DNA from 3 places in the Planococcus liqunii genome. Region 3 is predicted to be linked to each of the others. Evidence: riboswitches for the same ligand, from Rfam matches in the RefSeq annotation. Region 3 holds a riboswitch; each other region holds the start of a gene.
What was found. Region 3 has a riboswitch for thiamine pyrophosphate ahead of QWY22_RS11195 (YkoF family thiamine/hydroxymethylpyrimidine-binding protein). Riboswitches for the same ligand answer to the same signal wherever they lie in the genome.

Region 1: another riboswitch for thiamine pyrophosphate. It lies ahead of thiT (energy-coupled thiamine transporter ThiT); the one in region 3 lies ahead of QWY22_RS11195 (YkoF family thiamine/hydroxymethylpyrimidine-binding protein).
Region 2: another riboswitch for thiamine pyrophosphate. It lies ahead of tenA (thiaminase II); the one in region 3 lies ahead of QWY22_RS11195 (YkoF family thiamine/hydroxymethylpyrimidine-binding protein).

The regions. Positions count from the first base shown of each region.
Region 1 covers NZ_CP129238.1:1,054,435-1,059,375, forward strand. Annotated here, with positions in the region: gene QWY22_RS05200 (aminopeptidase) at 1-837, shown strand, start outside; gene QWY22_RS05205 (SGNH/GDSL hydrolase family protein) at 841-1,758, shown strand; gene yxzF (small protein YxzF) at 1,794-1,931, opposite strand; gene QWY22_RS05215 (M20 family metallopeptidase) at 2,001-3,071, opposite strand; TPP riboswitch at 3,217-3,316, shown strand; gene thiT (energy-coupled thiamine transporter ThiT) at 3,411-3,986, shown strand; gene map (type I methionyl aminopeptidase) at 4,120-4,869, shown strand; gene QWY22_RS05230 (TspO-related membrane protein) at 4,890-4,941, opposite strand, start outside.
Region 2 covers NZ_CP129238.1:3,507,582-3,512,522, forward strand. Annotated here, with positions in the region: gene thiD (bifunctional hydroxymethylpyrimidine kinase/phosphomethylpyrimidine kinase) at 1-566, opposite strand, end outside; gene thiM (hydroxyethylthiazole kinase) at 563-1,354, opposite strand; gene tenA (thiaminase II) at 1,356-2,039, opposite strand; TPP riboswitch at 2,171-2,274, opposite strand; gene QWY22_RS17350 (ABC transporter ATP-binding protein) at 2,309-3,439, opposite strand; gene QWY22_RS17355 (ABC transporter substrate-binding protein) at 3,778-4,941, shown strand, end outside.
Region 3 covers NZ_CP129238.1:2,213,980-2,218,920, reverse strand. Annotated here, with positions in the region: gene QWY22_RS11215 (hypothetical protein) at 1-130, shown strand, start outside; gene QWY22_RS11210 (energy-coupling factor transporter transmembrane component T family protein) at 292-1,047, opposite strand; gene QWY22_RS11205 (ABC transporter ATP-binding protein) at 1,028-2,485, opposite strand; gene QWY22_RS11200 (ECF transporter S component) at 2,451-3,032, opposite strand; gene QWY22_RS11195 (YkoF family thiamine/hydroxymethylpyrimidine-binding protein) at 3,025-3,624, opposite strand; TPP riboswitch at 3,725-3,832, opposite strand; gene QWY22_RS11190 (glycoside hydrolase family 32 protein) at 4,268-4,941, shown strand, end outside.

The DNA.
Region 1 (4,941 bases), 1.2 Mb from region 3:
CAGGCAGTTGGATCGGATAAAGTGGCTTGGTCGATTGTGGCCATTCCATCTCAAAAATGGGCGCAGAAAGTGTTCCCGGATTTGGAAAGCGGCAAGCAGATGGATGCACTATGGGAAGCGATTTTCAAAACCGTGCGCATTGGCGAAGGAGATGCGGTGAAAAAGTGGCAGGAGCATATCGCCACTTTGGAAAAGCGGGCAAGTTTATTAAATAACAGAAGGTTTGACAAGCTGCACTACACAGCCCCTGGAACAGATTTGACGATTGCATTGCCTGAAAAGCATATCTGGATGTCCGGTGCTGCAAAGACGCCGCAAGGAAATCCGTTCATCGCCAATATGCCGACTGAAGAAGTTTATACAGTTCCGTTGAAGTATGGCGTTGAAGGTGTTGTACGCAATACGAAACCACTCGTTTATCAAGGGAATATTATCGACGAATTCACATTGACGTTTGAAAAAGGAAAGATTGTTAAAGCGCAGGCAGCAGTCGGACAGGAGCTTCTCGCTGAAATGATTGGAACGGATGAAGGCGCTGCTTACCTTGGAGAAGTGGCTTTGGTGCCGCACCAGTCGCCGATTTCAGATTCAAACATTTTGTTTTTCAATACGCTTTTTGATGAAAATGCATCCAATCACTTGGCAATCGGCGATTCCTACCCGACTTGCTGCGAAGGCGCACGCGATTTGGAACGGACTCAACTGGAGTCGATTGGCCTGAATACATCCATCGTCCACGAAGATTTCATGATTGGCAGCGCCGGCATGAACATTGACGGAATCCGGAGCGATGGCACAAAAGAGCCGATTTTCCGCGAAGGAAACTGGGCATTCTAAGAGGTGAGTAATTTGAAGAACTACTGGATTGCGGTATTGGCATTCGCCTTGTTGTTCGGCTGCACGATGTCGGTTCAGGCAGAAGTGAAAATGCCTGCGGTTTACATCGCGGTAGGGGATTCGCTCGCTGCCGGCCAGACGCCGAATTCTCAAATTGATACAGGCTATTCGGATTTGATCGCACAGGAATTAGCAAGCCATCAGCCGGTAGCGTTTTATTCAAAAAATCTGGCTTTTCCCGGGTTTACGACTGAAGACGTCTTAGAACGAATTCAGTCACCGGAGGCAAAGGAAGTTTTAAGCGCTGCAAATATCATTACCTTGTCTGCCGGAGCGAACGATCTGCTGCGGCTCGTCCAGTCGAATTCCGCACAAGGAACATTGGTATTTCAGCAAATCCAGGCCGATTTTGCGTTGAATAAAGCACGCCTAAACATGGAAAAAATCTTAACAGAAATGAAAAAAACGGCACCGCAGGCGGACATTTATGTAATGGGTTATTATTTTGCCTATCCCCACGTACGGGATTCACAAAAAGAAGGCACCGCGATGCAGCTTGATCGCCTGAACATGATTTTAGAGCAAAGTGCTGAAAAGGCAGGGGCAACATTTGTGGCAATTGATAGAGCATTTGGAGACAACGGCACGGATAAAGTGCCGAATCCGGCAGATGTGCACCCGAATGTGAAAGGGTATCAGGCGATGGCCAATGCTTTCCTGGACGCCTACCAGCCAGGTTGGAAAGTGGAAGACCAGGAATTGCCGGCAGCTGACCCAAAAACGTTTGAAGAAATCATCCAAGAGCAGGAGGAAAATGGAGCTGATGAAGCAGACGGGCAGAACGACGTTTCTTCAGCAACTTCCCACAGCCAGCTGGACGATCATTATTTGGCATTGCGTGAAGCCATTCCATATGCATAATAAAAACCGCTTCGGGCAGAACCCGGAGCGGTTTTTTATCTTGTACGTTTTGTTGGAGTCGTTTTGTACTTGCTCGTATCGCCAGCTTTTTTGCTTTGCATGACTTTGCGGATAATTGGATAAGCAACTGGTGCTATTTTAATAGCGGTTTTTACGATTCGACCTATTCCCATAGCAATCTCTCCTATCATAAGTGAGGTATAGACTAATTTCCCTCATCGTTTCTTTTTTAAACATGATCTTTATGAAAAGGCCAATGAAACAAGGATTTTACGGTAATCGTGGACACTTGAAAGAAGCACATATTCAGCGTTCCCATGCCAATCGTCCCCGGAAGGACCAAATTCAATGGCTCCTTCGCCGCCGTTCACCAGTGCATAATAACGGGTATCAGCGGCTCCATGTTGACCGAAAAGCACGGCATCTTCCCCTGTTGCCTGCTGAATGGATTTCTTCAGGGATTGAATGTATGGATTTTCTTCCGAAGTAGTCAGTGCAGGCGTGGAGCCGCTTGCTTTGTATTCCATATCGAGATTCAAGGTTTTTGCGAGTTCCGCCATCTGCCGGACGATTTCGTCTTTGTCCTGTCCCGGCATAAACCGAATATCATAGGACATATGGCAAATTTCCGGAACGACATTATAGCGGTCGCCGGCATTGATGATCGGCAAGTTAACGGAAGTTTGCTCATAGTATTCGGTGGATTCTTTACGGAACGGCAATTCAGCAATAGCCATATGATATTTCATCGCTGATTCAATCGCATTGATGCCTTCCCATGGCCGGCTGCCGTGAGCGGGTTTGCCCTTGAACGTCATATCCATGCGCAATATGCCTTTTGACTGCAAGCCGACCTTCAGTCCCGTCGGTTCGCCGCAGATGACAAAATCGCCATGGAAGCCCTGTTCGACAAGCCATTTAGATGTATGGCGGCCCCCGATTTCTTCATCGGTGACAATATGCAATTGCACAACGCGCGGCAATTTTTCAGCCTCAAGGTCGACAAAAGCCTGCATCATGGCAGCTACGCCGGCTTTCATATCCGCAGCCCCTCGTCCGTAAAGCCGACCATTTTCTTCCATTGGAACAAATTGGTCGGCGTGTCCCGGAACGACGTCGACATGCCCGTTCCAAACAATGGTTTCGGGCCCTTGGCCTTTAATTGCCGTCAGCATTAAATAACCTTCGTTGTCATGGACCGTTACTTCCTGCCCCTGTTGTTTAAGCCAGTCGGCGCAAAAAAGAAGCGCCTTGTTCGCCTCTTCTTTTGTATCACTTTCAATTTTAATCAAATCCTTAAGCAATTCTATCATTATTTATGGCAGCTAAAGTTCCGCTGCCAACACCACCTTTCTGTTTTTCCTCATATCTAAAAGAGTACCCTAATGGATCAGTTTGAAACGGAATTGCTTTCGGTCAGGGAGTTGTGTACAATACAGGTGATAACGAAATAATTGTATACACCACAAGGGGAGCTATTTGCTGAGAGTGAACATATTGTTCTTACCCTTTGAACCTGTAAGTTAATGCTTGCGCAGGGATGTGGATAGAAACCGGTCCTTAACGCGGCGCCAGGCTCTGTCCTAGCGCCGCTTTTATATGGTTTTTTTCTGCGGCCCTTCTGGTGATGTGCACAACACAAGGAGGAAGTCATGAGAAATTTACGAGTTTTACTGATGGTGGAAATCGCTATTTTCGGAGCGTTGGGATACGTGCTGGATTTTGTGGCATTCAAAATGCCGCAAGGCGGTTCAGTGAGTTTGGTAATGATTCCGATCGTCTTGATGGCGTTTCGCAGAGGTGTTTTAGCCGGTGTGTTAACCGGTCTGCTGGTTGGCCTGCTGCAAATCGTCACCGGCGTCATTTCGGTTACGCCGCTGTCGTTTGGATTTGTCGTATTGCAGGTCTTGTTGGATTACCTATTGGCATACGGTGTAGTTGGGCTTGCCGGCCTCATGCGCAGAAGGTACTTGCAGGCTTCGCATGAACACCGGACAGGCGGCATGATTGCGGCAGTAGTGATTGGGCTGTTTATCGGCTCCGTTCTGCGTTATGTGGTCCACGTCGTTACCGGAATTCTTTTTTTCGGCATGTTTGCAGAAGGCAATGTATTGATCTATTCAGCAGTTTACAATGCCACTTATATGATTCCGGTATTTTTGGTCGCCGCGGTTGTGTGTTCCACACTCTTCGCAACGGCACCTAAACTGGTGGATACAAAAGCGTAAGTTTAAGAGGATTATCTACCGGATAATCCTCTTTTTGTTATGCTGAGATTCAAGCAAATGACGGTGCTTTACGGGCATCTGCGCTTTTCTTATGATATAATTTTGGGTAGACAAGTTGAAAGAAGGGTACTAAATGATTGCCACTACAGAAAAAGATATTGAAATGCTAAAAAAAGCGGGCCGCATGGTCGCTGAAATCCGTGACGCTATGAAAGCTGCTACAAAGCCCGGCGTTACAACGAAAGAACTTGATGAGATTGGCGGACGCATGTTCAAGGAAATGGGCGGCGTGTCCGGACCGAAATCAGAATACGATTTCCCAGGGTATACATGCATCAGCGTAAATGAAGAAGTCGCCCACGGCATGCCGGGGAAACGGGTAATTAACGAGGGCGATATGGTCAACATTGATGTATCCGGCTCGTACGAAGGATATTTTGCCGATACCGGCATTTCGTTTGTTGTCGGGGACGGCTATCCGGAAAAAGAAAAACTTTGCGAAGTTGCCGCTTCTTCGTTTGAGCGTGCGATGACAAAAGTGAAAGCTGGCGCAAAGTTAAACCAGATCGGCAAAGCGGTTGAGCGCGAAGCGAAACAGCAAGGATTGTTCGTTATTAAAAACTTGACGGGCCACGGAATTGGAAAATCTCTTCACGAAGCGCCTCAACATATTTTAAATTATTACGATGCGTGGGAAACAACAATCTTAAAAGAAGGAATGGTTCTGGCAGTAGAACCGTTTATTTCCCAGAAATCCGAACATATTGTGGAATCAGGAGACGGCTGGACGTTCATCACACCGGATCAGTCACTGGTCGCGCAAATTGAACACACGGTACTGGTCACAAAAGGCGAACCGGTATTATTGACGAAAATAGATTAAGGCACAAAAAAAGACCCTTCTCAGGGTCTTTTTTTGATGAGCAATATTCCGGTTAATATAACACCTGCTAAA
Region 2 (4,941 bases), 1.3 Mb from region 3:
AGGTAATAGTCTTCTGCCACTTCCAGGTTTTCGGCATGGCCGCCTTTGATGACAACCGACGCTGCGCCAAACGACAAGATCTTTTCGGCTGCCCGCTTCCTTGACGTTTCGTCATAGATGGAAACACCGCTGATTGCTTCCGCTTCCGGAAGATTTGGCGTCACGACTAAGGCAAGCGGCAGCAAATGCTCTTTCAGTGCCTCCAACGCTTCCTGCTGCAAGAGGCTTGCACCGCCTTTGGCAATCATGACCGGGTCCACCACAAGGTTCTTCCAGCCATATTGCCGGATGGCAGAAGCGGTCTCTTTGATGGCTGCCGCATCAAACAGCATGCCTGTCTTCAATGCCGCAATCTGAAAATCCTCTCCGACGGCCCGCAGCTGTTCCCTCACTCCATATACCGGCACCGGATAAATGCCCGTAACGCCAAGCGTGTTCTGCGCAGTCACGGCTGTAATAACCGACGTAGAATAAACCCCCAGTTCCTGAAACGTCTTAATGTCCGCCTGGATGCCTGCCCCTCCTCCTGAATCGGATCCGGCAATGGTCAATGTTTGTGGCATCATCGCTTCAGCACCCCTTCCTTTTCCTGCATAAATTTATCCAGTTCCCCTTCGCCGGTAGCTGCCAAACGGTCTAAAAACGCGCGTTGAAACGCACCTGGAAGTTCTGCTTGCCGGCTCGCGAGTTCTCCAGCGATGGCGTAATAGTGCATGGCAGCGGCTGCCGCTTCAAAATGCGCTTTGGGGTGCACTGCCAGGAACGCTGCCACCACACCGCTGAGCAGGCAGCCGGTTCCGGTAATAGAAGCCATAATTTCATGGCCGTATTGAATTTCGGCTACCCGTTCACCGTCCGTGACAAGATCCGTTGCACCGGATACGGCAATAATCAGCCCAAGGCGCTTGGCTGTTGTTCGGGCCATCTCTCCAATATCTGCATCCCCTTCACCGGCATCGACGCCTTTTGCCTGCCAGTCGGCGCCGGCAATGGCTGCCAGTTCGCCGGCGTTGCAGCGGATAACCGCAACGTTCACTTCTTCCAGGATTTTATTGACCGCGTTTTTCCGGAATTCCGTCGCACCCGCTCCAACCGGATCGAGCACCACCGGCGTCCCCAACGCATTGGCTTTTTTCCCGGCAATCAGCATGCTGGTTAAGCTTTGGCTGTTCAAGGTTCCGATATTAAGCGACACCGCATCTGCCAAAGCAGCCAGTTCAGCCGCTTCTTCCGGGGCTTCCCCCATGATGGGCGAGGCACCGAGCGCCAGCAGCCCGTTTGCCTGGAAATTCGAGACGACGTGATTGGTGATGCAATGGATGATCGGGTTTTCTGTCCGCACTTTTTCCAGCATCTTAGACACCCGCCTGACTATACGTGTTTACTGTCCAGGATTCTTTCCGCCATGCCTGCTCCCAAAAATTCCATTCGTAGTAGCTGCTGCGCCGGAACCGGTCTTTCAGTTCTGTCCGGCGTTTTTCCGGCAGGCCGGATGCCAGTCTATCCATCCGGTCCAACTGTTCTTTGACCAACTCGCCGAACTCCGCCGAGCCATAAGTACCGATCCACCGGTCGTAAATCGGATGGTCGGGTTTGGCGTTTTTCAGCCGTTCGCCAATTTCGTGGTAAAGCCAGTAGCAAGGCAAAATGGAAGCGAGCACATCGGCCAAATTGCCTTCCGCCGACCGGTACATATGGGAAACGTAGGCATACGCACTCGGCGACGGTTCAAAAGCTTCCCAATCCTTATCCGTAACGCCGAGCAGATCCATGAACGACTCGTGCAAAGCCAATTCAGCGGCACACGTGTGCTCGGAATGAAATGCAAAGCGCTTTGTCGTTTCCAAATCGGTTGCTTTGACTGCCCCGATGGCCTGGATTTTTGCAAAGTGGCTTAAATAATACGCGTCCTGCATGACGTAATGCCGAAATACATCCAGCGGCAGCGTGCCGTCCGCGATTCCTTTTACAAACGGATGATCAAAACTTGCCTGCCACAACTCGCTGCACTCAATACGAACTTCTTTACAAAATGCCATTTCCCCATCTCCTTTGTTTTTCGGCTTCAGTGCCTGACTGATTTTCTTCCGCAGGCACATCTGCCGTTTTGCCAAATAAAAAACGCCGCTCTCCAGTAAAGGAAAGCGGCGTATGCAGTCGAATGAAGGAAGGCATGCGTTCGCCACTTCCCTCCGCTGGTATGATCCAGATCAGGTTCAAAGGGTCCGGGCTTATGCCCGTCTCAGCCGATATCCGGCTCCCCTAGTGGTGTTCATTATTCAGTTGTCAAAATCACTTTAACACAAATTCACGAAACTACAACAGCCTTTTCTGATTTTTCAGGTTTGATGCGCTCTCCGCTGACCGGATCAAAGAAATGGACGCGCGACATATCAAAGGCAAGGCGCGCGGTCTGCCCCGGCTCGATGCGGTTGTCGGCATCGACGCGGGCGATGAATTCCTGTTCGCCGTAAACGGCATAAATGATCGTTTCAGCGCCGGTCAGTTCAGATACCGTAATGACCGCGTCAATATCGCTGTGCGGGATTCCCGTTAAATCTTCATTGTTCACGTGGATATGTTCAGGCCGGATGCCAAGCGAAATCGGCGAACCGTCATAGCCTTGATTCTTCAGTACGTTCAGCGTCTCTGCAGGAATATCGATAACGCGGTCGCCCATGACAAATGCACCGCCTTCTAATTTTCCGTCAAAGAAGTTCATAGCAGGCGAGCCGATAAAGCCGCCGACAAAACGGTTGGCCGGAAAATCATATACTTCTTTCGGGCTGCCGACCTGCTGGATCAAGCCGCTCTTCATGATGACAATGCGCGTTGCCATTGTCATCGCTTCGGTCTGATCGTGCGTCACGTAGATGGTAGTGGTTTTCAAGCGGTTGTGAAGCTTGGCAATTTCAGCACGCATTTGAACGCGCAGCTTGGCATCCAGGTTGGACAACGGCTCATCCATCAGGAACACTTTGGCGTCGCGCACAATCGCACGTCCCAAAGCCACACGCTGGCGCTGCCCGCCGGAAAGCGCTTTCGGTTTCCGGTCCAGGTATTCTTCCAAACCGAGAATGGCGGCGGCTTCATTTACCCGTCTTTTGATTTCTTCTTTTTTGAATTTGCGCAGCTTTAATCCGAACGCCATATTTTCATAGACGGTCATGTGCGGATAAAGTGCATAGTTCTGGAACACCATCGCGATGTCGCGCTCTTTCGGCTGCACGTCATTCATCCGTTTGCCGTCGATGAAAAACTCGCCTTCTGTTATTTCTTCCAAGCCGGCAATCATACGCAAAGTCGTGGATTTCCCACAGCCTGAGGGGCCGACAAAGACAATAAATTCCTCGTTTTTGATGTGAAGATTAAAATCAGTTACGGCAGTCGCACCATTATCGTATGTCTTCCCTAAATTGTTGATCAGAATCTCTGCCATTATGCCACTCCCCATTCTTTTTTACCTTAATTATAAACAGTTTTCTGTATATTACAAATCACAATATTGGAAAATAATTGTCTATACCCAATTCCAAAACCCTTTAAACTCGGTACTTAGTCCTATTATCTGTATATTTAGATTACTCTTTGAAAAGAAGAAGAAGTTGTTATATACTTCTACTAGACATGAGAAGCTGGAAGATTTTATGGTTCTTTTTCTAACAGAAAAAGAGGCATTTTTTCGCTGAAAATCAGGCTGAAATCGCCTTTTTACTTCGACTGTCGAAGATATTATCTGTACTTATTTTCAAACTACACCAAAAGGAGTGGAACAAGATGAACAAATTAAAGGTTTTCATCATTTTGATTGCTGGCCTAGCTTTGATTCTCAGCGGTTGTTCGGGCTTTCAGACGAATAACAGCAGCGGCGACGAAGCAGCGGTAAACGAAGACGGCAAAACTGTCGTAGATTTTTGGACATTCTGGGGATCCGAAATCCGTCGTCCGATAATTGAACAAATCATCACCGATTTCAACGAATCGCAGGATGAGATTGAAGTAAAACACACTTATCTGCCATTCGGCGATATCTGGACAAAGGAATTGGCAGCCATTGCTGCAGGCGATCCGCCTGATGTCGTCATCAACGACATCAACGCCACTGCTCTCCGCGGCCAGAAAAAACAGGCGATGAATTTGTCGAAGTTTTTGGAAGAAGATGATATTTCGAAGCGCTTCTATCCGGAACTGTGGGACGCAACCCTTTATGAAGGCGATTCATATGGCATTCCTTTCAATACCGATACACGTGTACTTTTCTATAACAAAGACGCCTTTAAAGAAGCAGGGCTGGATCCTGAAAAACCGCCGACTACCTGGGCAGAGCTGGAAGAATATGCAGCAAAACTCGACAAAAAAGCAGGCAGCAACTATGACCAGATCGGCTTTTACCCACTTTGGGGAATCGGCTATGACGTATGGCTATTGAATGCCAACGGCCAAAACTACTTCGACGAACAAGATAACTTTGAAATTGATACGCCTAAAAACGAAGAAGTGCTGAACTGGCTTAAATCCTGGAAAGACAAATACGGCGAAGACGTCATCAACTCTTACCAGGCCCAGATTGACAGCCAGCAAGGACACCCGTTCTTCAGCGGCGACCTGGCGATGATTGCACAGGCACCAACCTTCTATACACAGATCCGCGACTATGCACCTGATTTGAATTTCGGCGTAGTGGAACTTCCGGAATACGAAGAAGGCAACGGCAACACCAGCTGGGGGGGCGGCTTTGTCGCTGAAATCCCGGAAGGATCGAAAAACTCCGAAGCAGCATGGGAATTCATCAAATACTTGACGGACGTGGAAGCACAGGAATACTGGGCAGTGAAAAACTTCGACAATATTGCCAACGTCGAAGCGGCAGAAGCGGCAGCAAAATCAGATGAATTCACGGAAGACGGCACCATGGTATATGAAAAGGCCGTTGAAAACATG
Region 3 (4,941 bases):
TGAGTTCTTGAAAAAAGGCAGGGAAGAGATTTTTACAGCGGAGGAATATGAAGAGTTCGAAGAAATGAAAGAGCATTTATGCATACGTGCACTGGAACTGCCTTTAGACGAATTAATAGAAGTAAGGTGAAGGGATTTACCAAATAAAAATATTATGTAGTCCTATAAGTGTAATACTTGTATAAAACTACATAAGGTAATTTAATAAAATTCAAAACCAGCAACAACGTACAAAGACACAAAAGAAAAAAAGGAAGCGAAGGCGCCAGCTTTTCACTTCCTTTTTTATATTCAGCTTAACCAAATCCCTCCCAGACAGCTGGCAGCCAGCAGCAATGCAAAAAGGGCAGACATCCAAAAATCAATGCGGCCAATCCGGATGGGTTGGTAATAGTCGGTTCGTGCTTCACCGGTAAATCCGCGGGCTTCCATGGCGAAAGCGGAGCGTTCCGCTTTACGCACAGCGCCGGCAAGCATCGGCATCAGCACTCGCCGCATATCCAGCAGCCGCTTGAATACATTCTTTTCCTCGACGGCTCCGCGCAAGCGCTGTGCCTGTTGGATTTGAGTGAATTCGTCTTTCATGACCGGAAGGAATTGATAGCCGACCATCACGCCATAAGCAATTTTCGGAGATAATTTCAATTGCTGCATCAAGCTCATGATAAATTTTACCGGATCGGTTGTGAACGCGAACATCAGAGACAAAGTGGAAAACGCCAAGACCCGGAAAGAGAGGGACAGGGCTGTCTCCAGTTGTTCATCGGTGATATCCAAGCCGGCGAACGACCAGATGATTTGGCCGCCGGTTTTTGCGCCGAACACAATGGTTGTCCATAAATAACCGAAAGCACCGATAGCAAACGGCAGCATGAACAGCGCCCATACTTTCCAATTGAGCCGGCTCAGGAAAACTTGGAAAAGTAAAACACCCATCCAGAAAATCAGCGGTGTCCAGGGATTGAAGAAAAAGGCAATGGCGACCATTGACAAAGTCACGACAATGAATTTTACGGACGGGTTCATGTCATGCAAAAGATTCCGCACGAAGCTTCACTCCTTTTGGCACAAGCAAATGATGCGACTCCAGCAATTCTTCATTAGCCCATAATTCCTTACACGCAAATTTCCCCGTCAGTCTACCGTCTTTGATAAGAAGAATGAAATCGGCAACGGCTGCTGCAAATTCCATGTCGTGCGTGACGATCAAAATAGATATGCCTTCGTTTGCCCGTTCTGCAATCAACCGCGCTAATGCCTGCAGTGCCGCAGCGTCCTGCCCGGAAGTCGGTTCATCCATCAGCAGCACTTGCCGTTTGTCTGCGAGCATCGCGGCGATTGCGACCCGCCGCTTTTGCCCGTGGCTGACAGCGAACGGATGCGCATTTTGAATGTCTGTTAACCGCAGGCGCTCCATCAAATTCTGGACCTCCGCTGGAGTAGACGAAGCCGAATAGGCTATTTCATCTTTAATTCGCTGTGTCAGAAACAGGTACTCAGGCGATTGCGGCACGTAGCCGAGGCCGTCCGATTCGACGGTTCCGCCAGAACTTTTGTAGATGCCGCACAGCGTCTTCAGCAATGTCGATTTTCCGCTGCCATTCGGCCCGGCAACGACCGTGACTTCCCCGCGCTTGACGGAAAACGACAGCGGATGGAGCAAGCTTTTCCCGTTGACGCTAGTGGACAGCCCGGAAACCCGCAAAGAAAAGGGTTCTCGAAGACTAGTTACCCGTCTGGGGAATGTCATTGCCGCCCTTTGGACAAAGCGCTGATCAGCGAGAATGCGTCCGTCTTTGTCCAGTTGGATACCGCGGTCGAAAAATGATTCCCAAAGATCAAGCCGGTGCTCGACAGCCACAACCGTCAATCCAAATTGTTTCTGCAGCCTGTCTAGCCAGGTGATAAACTGCTTGGCTGTATAGGGGTCGAGATGGGAAATGGGTTCATCCAGCAAGAGCACTTCCGGTTTCATGATCAATGCACATGCGGTTGCCACGCGCTGTTTCATGCCGCCCGATAAAGACTGGATCACCGCATGGCGCATTGGCGTCAATTCAGTTAATGAAAGGACATCTGTTATCCGGCTCTCCATTTCCGTAAAAGGGACATGGAGGTTTTCCAGTGTAAACGCCAGTTCTGCTTCAACGGTCGGCATGCAAAACTGGGAGTCGGGGTCCTGGAACACGGTTGCGACCCGGTAGTTGATTTCTCCGGGTGTATAATCTTCTGCTCTTTTGCCGAACATGCGGATGCTGCCGCTCAGAATTCCGTCGCAGTTCAGCGGATACAACCGGTTCAATAAGTACAGCAAAGTGCTTTTGCCGCTGCCACTCGGCCCGGATATGACGACGCGCTCTCCCGGAAAGATATCGAATGTAAGATCTTTCAGCGTGTTTTCCTGGTCATCCGGAAAACGGAAATGGGTATTTTTCAATGAAAACACCGGCTCATGCACCGGCATCACCTTTTTCTGCGCGGGCAATGGCATAGCCTCGAAGCGAACCGGTTGCAAGCAGGGCGTCTGAAATGTACTTACCGCCGATGCCGGCGATGACCATGCCGCTTAAGACACGCAACGTAAACATCAAGGCCACAAATGAGGGATCAAGCGCTGCGTAGCCGGAGATGAAATAGCCGTACACAAAACTGAATACAGCAGATCCGGCTCCGGCAAGCATAAACACCGCCAGATTGAAATGCTTGTATCCGGTCACTGCAAACGCCGCTTCCGCTCCGAGTCCCTGGACAATGCCGGACAACAGCAGGCGCGGACCAACTGCATTGCCGAGCAGCACTTCAATTGCCGCCGCCATCGATTCCGACAGTACGGCAGCTCCCGGTTTCCGGATGATGTTCATGCAAATGATCGATACGATAAACCAGATGCCGAACAGCCATTCATAGGCAATCGGTCCGATAATGCCGGCCCAGATATTCGAAAGATGGACAAACAGCAAATAAACGATGCCAAACACGATGGCAAACAGCGACATCAATACAACTTCTTTCAGCTTCCACGATTTAAGCATCGTTTTTGCCTCCATGCGAAGGACTGTTGATGCTCATTGATACCGTCATGACCAAATGGCGGTGCTCTTCGGAGCGGGCATTCGTAAATGCTTCTTCGTAAAACGCGAAGACCTCATGGATATCGCCGTGGATGCCGCTCGCGTAATGCATCGATTCGTTAAAGACGCCCTGCGCCTTTGCACGGTCGACTTCGCGGTAAATAACGGTCATGTAATCCGGGTTGTTCATCGGATACAGCGCAAATTGCGATGACACGTATTGCTTCGTGTCATCGGTATTCAGCAGTACGTCATCTTTGTCCAAGTAGACATCGCCCGCAGAATCTCCCGGGCAGCCGATTGAAAATGTTCCGGACAATGCAACATGTTCGCCGGTCTTGGCTGCGTGCAGCGTAAGTGCTTTCGCCGTATTGAAGACATGGTTCTGTTTGCCACGAATCACAGTCGAGACGTCATCGGTATGCATCCAGACGTTCGTTGTATCTGTTTCGTTCAAAGCCCCTTTGATTACTTTGATAAAATCGCCGGTCATCGGATGCAAAGAAAAGCGAAATCCGACAATCGGGCTTGTGCCGCATTGCAGTGGTTCCATAATAAATTCTCCTCCTCAAAAAAATTGCACAAAAAAAGGCTGCATCCGTGAAGATGCAGCCACTATTCCATGCCAATTAAATTCAAGAAAGATCCAATTGCGGAAAGTCACCGCACTTCCTCACGCCAGTATTATCTGGATCGAGTCATAAGGGATCGAAGCTTGCGCTTGCATCTCAGCCGAAAATCGGGCACCCCCAGTGCAGAAAACGGTATGCAGTTTTTTTTGTGGTCCGGGGTTTGCCCCGATGGGTCTAGTGTAGCGGAAGGGGTGGAGGAAGTAAAGGGAATTTCGATTTTGGCTTTTGCAATCAAGATTTTTTTAAATTTTGAATAAGAAATACAGAACCCAAAATATTGTAACTATATAGTCAAAAAGCTGAATAAAAACTAATATTATTTTATCTTTTGTGAGACTTTTAAATCATTTAGGCGTATTATTAGAATAGATAGATAATAATTTTTAAGGGGGAATCTACATGATAAGAGCCGCTTTTGAAGGTGAAACTTTTTAGTGATTTAATCATTCTGCTTTAGAAGATGAGATGGAAAAATGGCAATAGCCGAGCAGCCGGCTGGGGGATTTCAAAGACAGAAACTGAGAATGTGAACTTTGTGGAAACGAACGCTTAGGGGAAGGTTAGTTGAAAAACTACTGGAAATGGGAGTTTGCCATGAATACTATAAACTGGTTTGAAAGGTTGAATCACACACTAGAAACTTACCAAAAAGACAACCACATTGATCCGCACCGGCTGCAATACCACTTAATGCCCGCGGTCGGTCTGCTGAATGACCCGAATGGACTCATCCAGTATAAAGGCACTTATCATGTGTTTTTCCAGTGGAATCCGTTTGGGACTGTACACGGAGCTAAATGCTGGGGACACTGCACATCCCAAGATCTCATCTATTGGCAAGAACACCCGCCATCACTCGTTCCGAGTGAGTGGTATGAAAGAGACGGATGTTTTTCCGGAAGTGCTGTTGAAGTTGATGGAGACATGGTGCTGTTCTACAGCGGGAACGTTGGACATGACAACAATATACTTGAAACATATCAATGTATGGCTGTTTCCCACAACGGGTTTATTTTTGAGAAAAAAGGCCCTGTGGTTCTGCTACCGGAAGGATACACGTCCCATTTCCGGGACCCGAAAGTTTGGAAACGAGATGGCGTCTGGTACATGGTTATAGGTGCGCAAACCTTTTCTCAAGAAGGTGCCGTTGTCCTGTTTGCTTCATCCGATTTGAAGGAATGGGAGTTAAAAGGAACGCTTGCTGGGAACCGGCTTAACGGATTGATTGATTTCGGCTA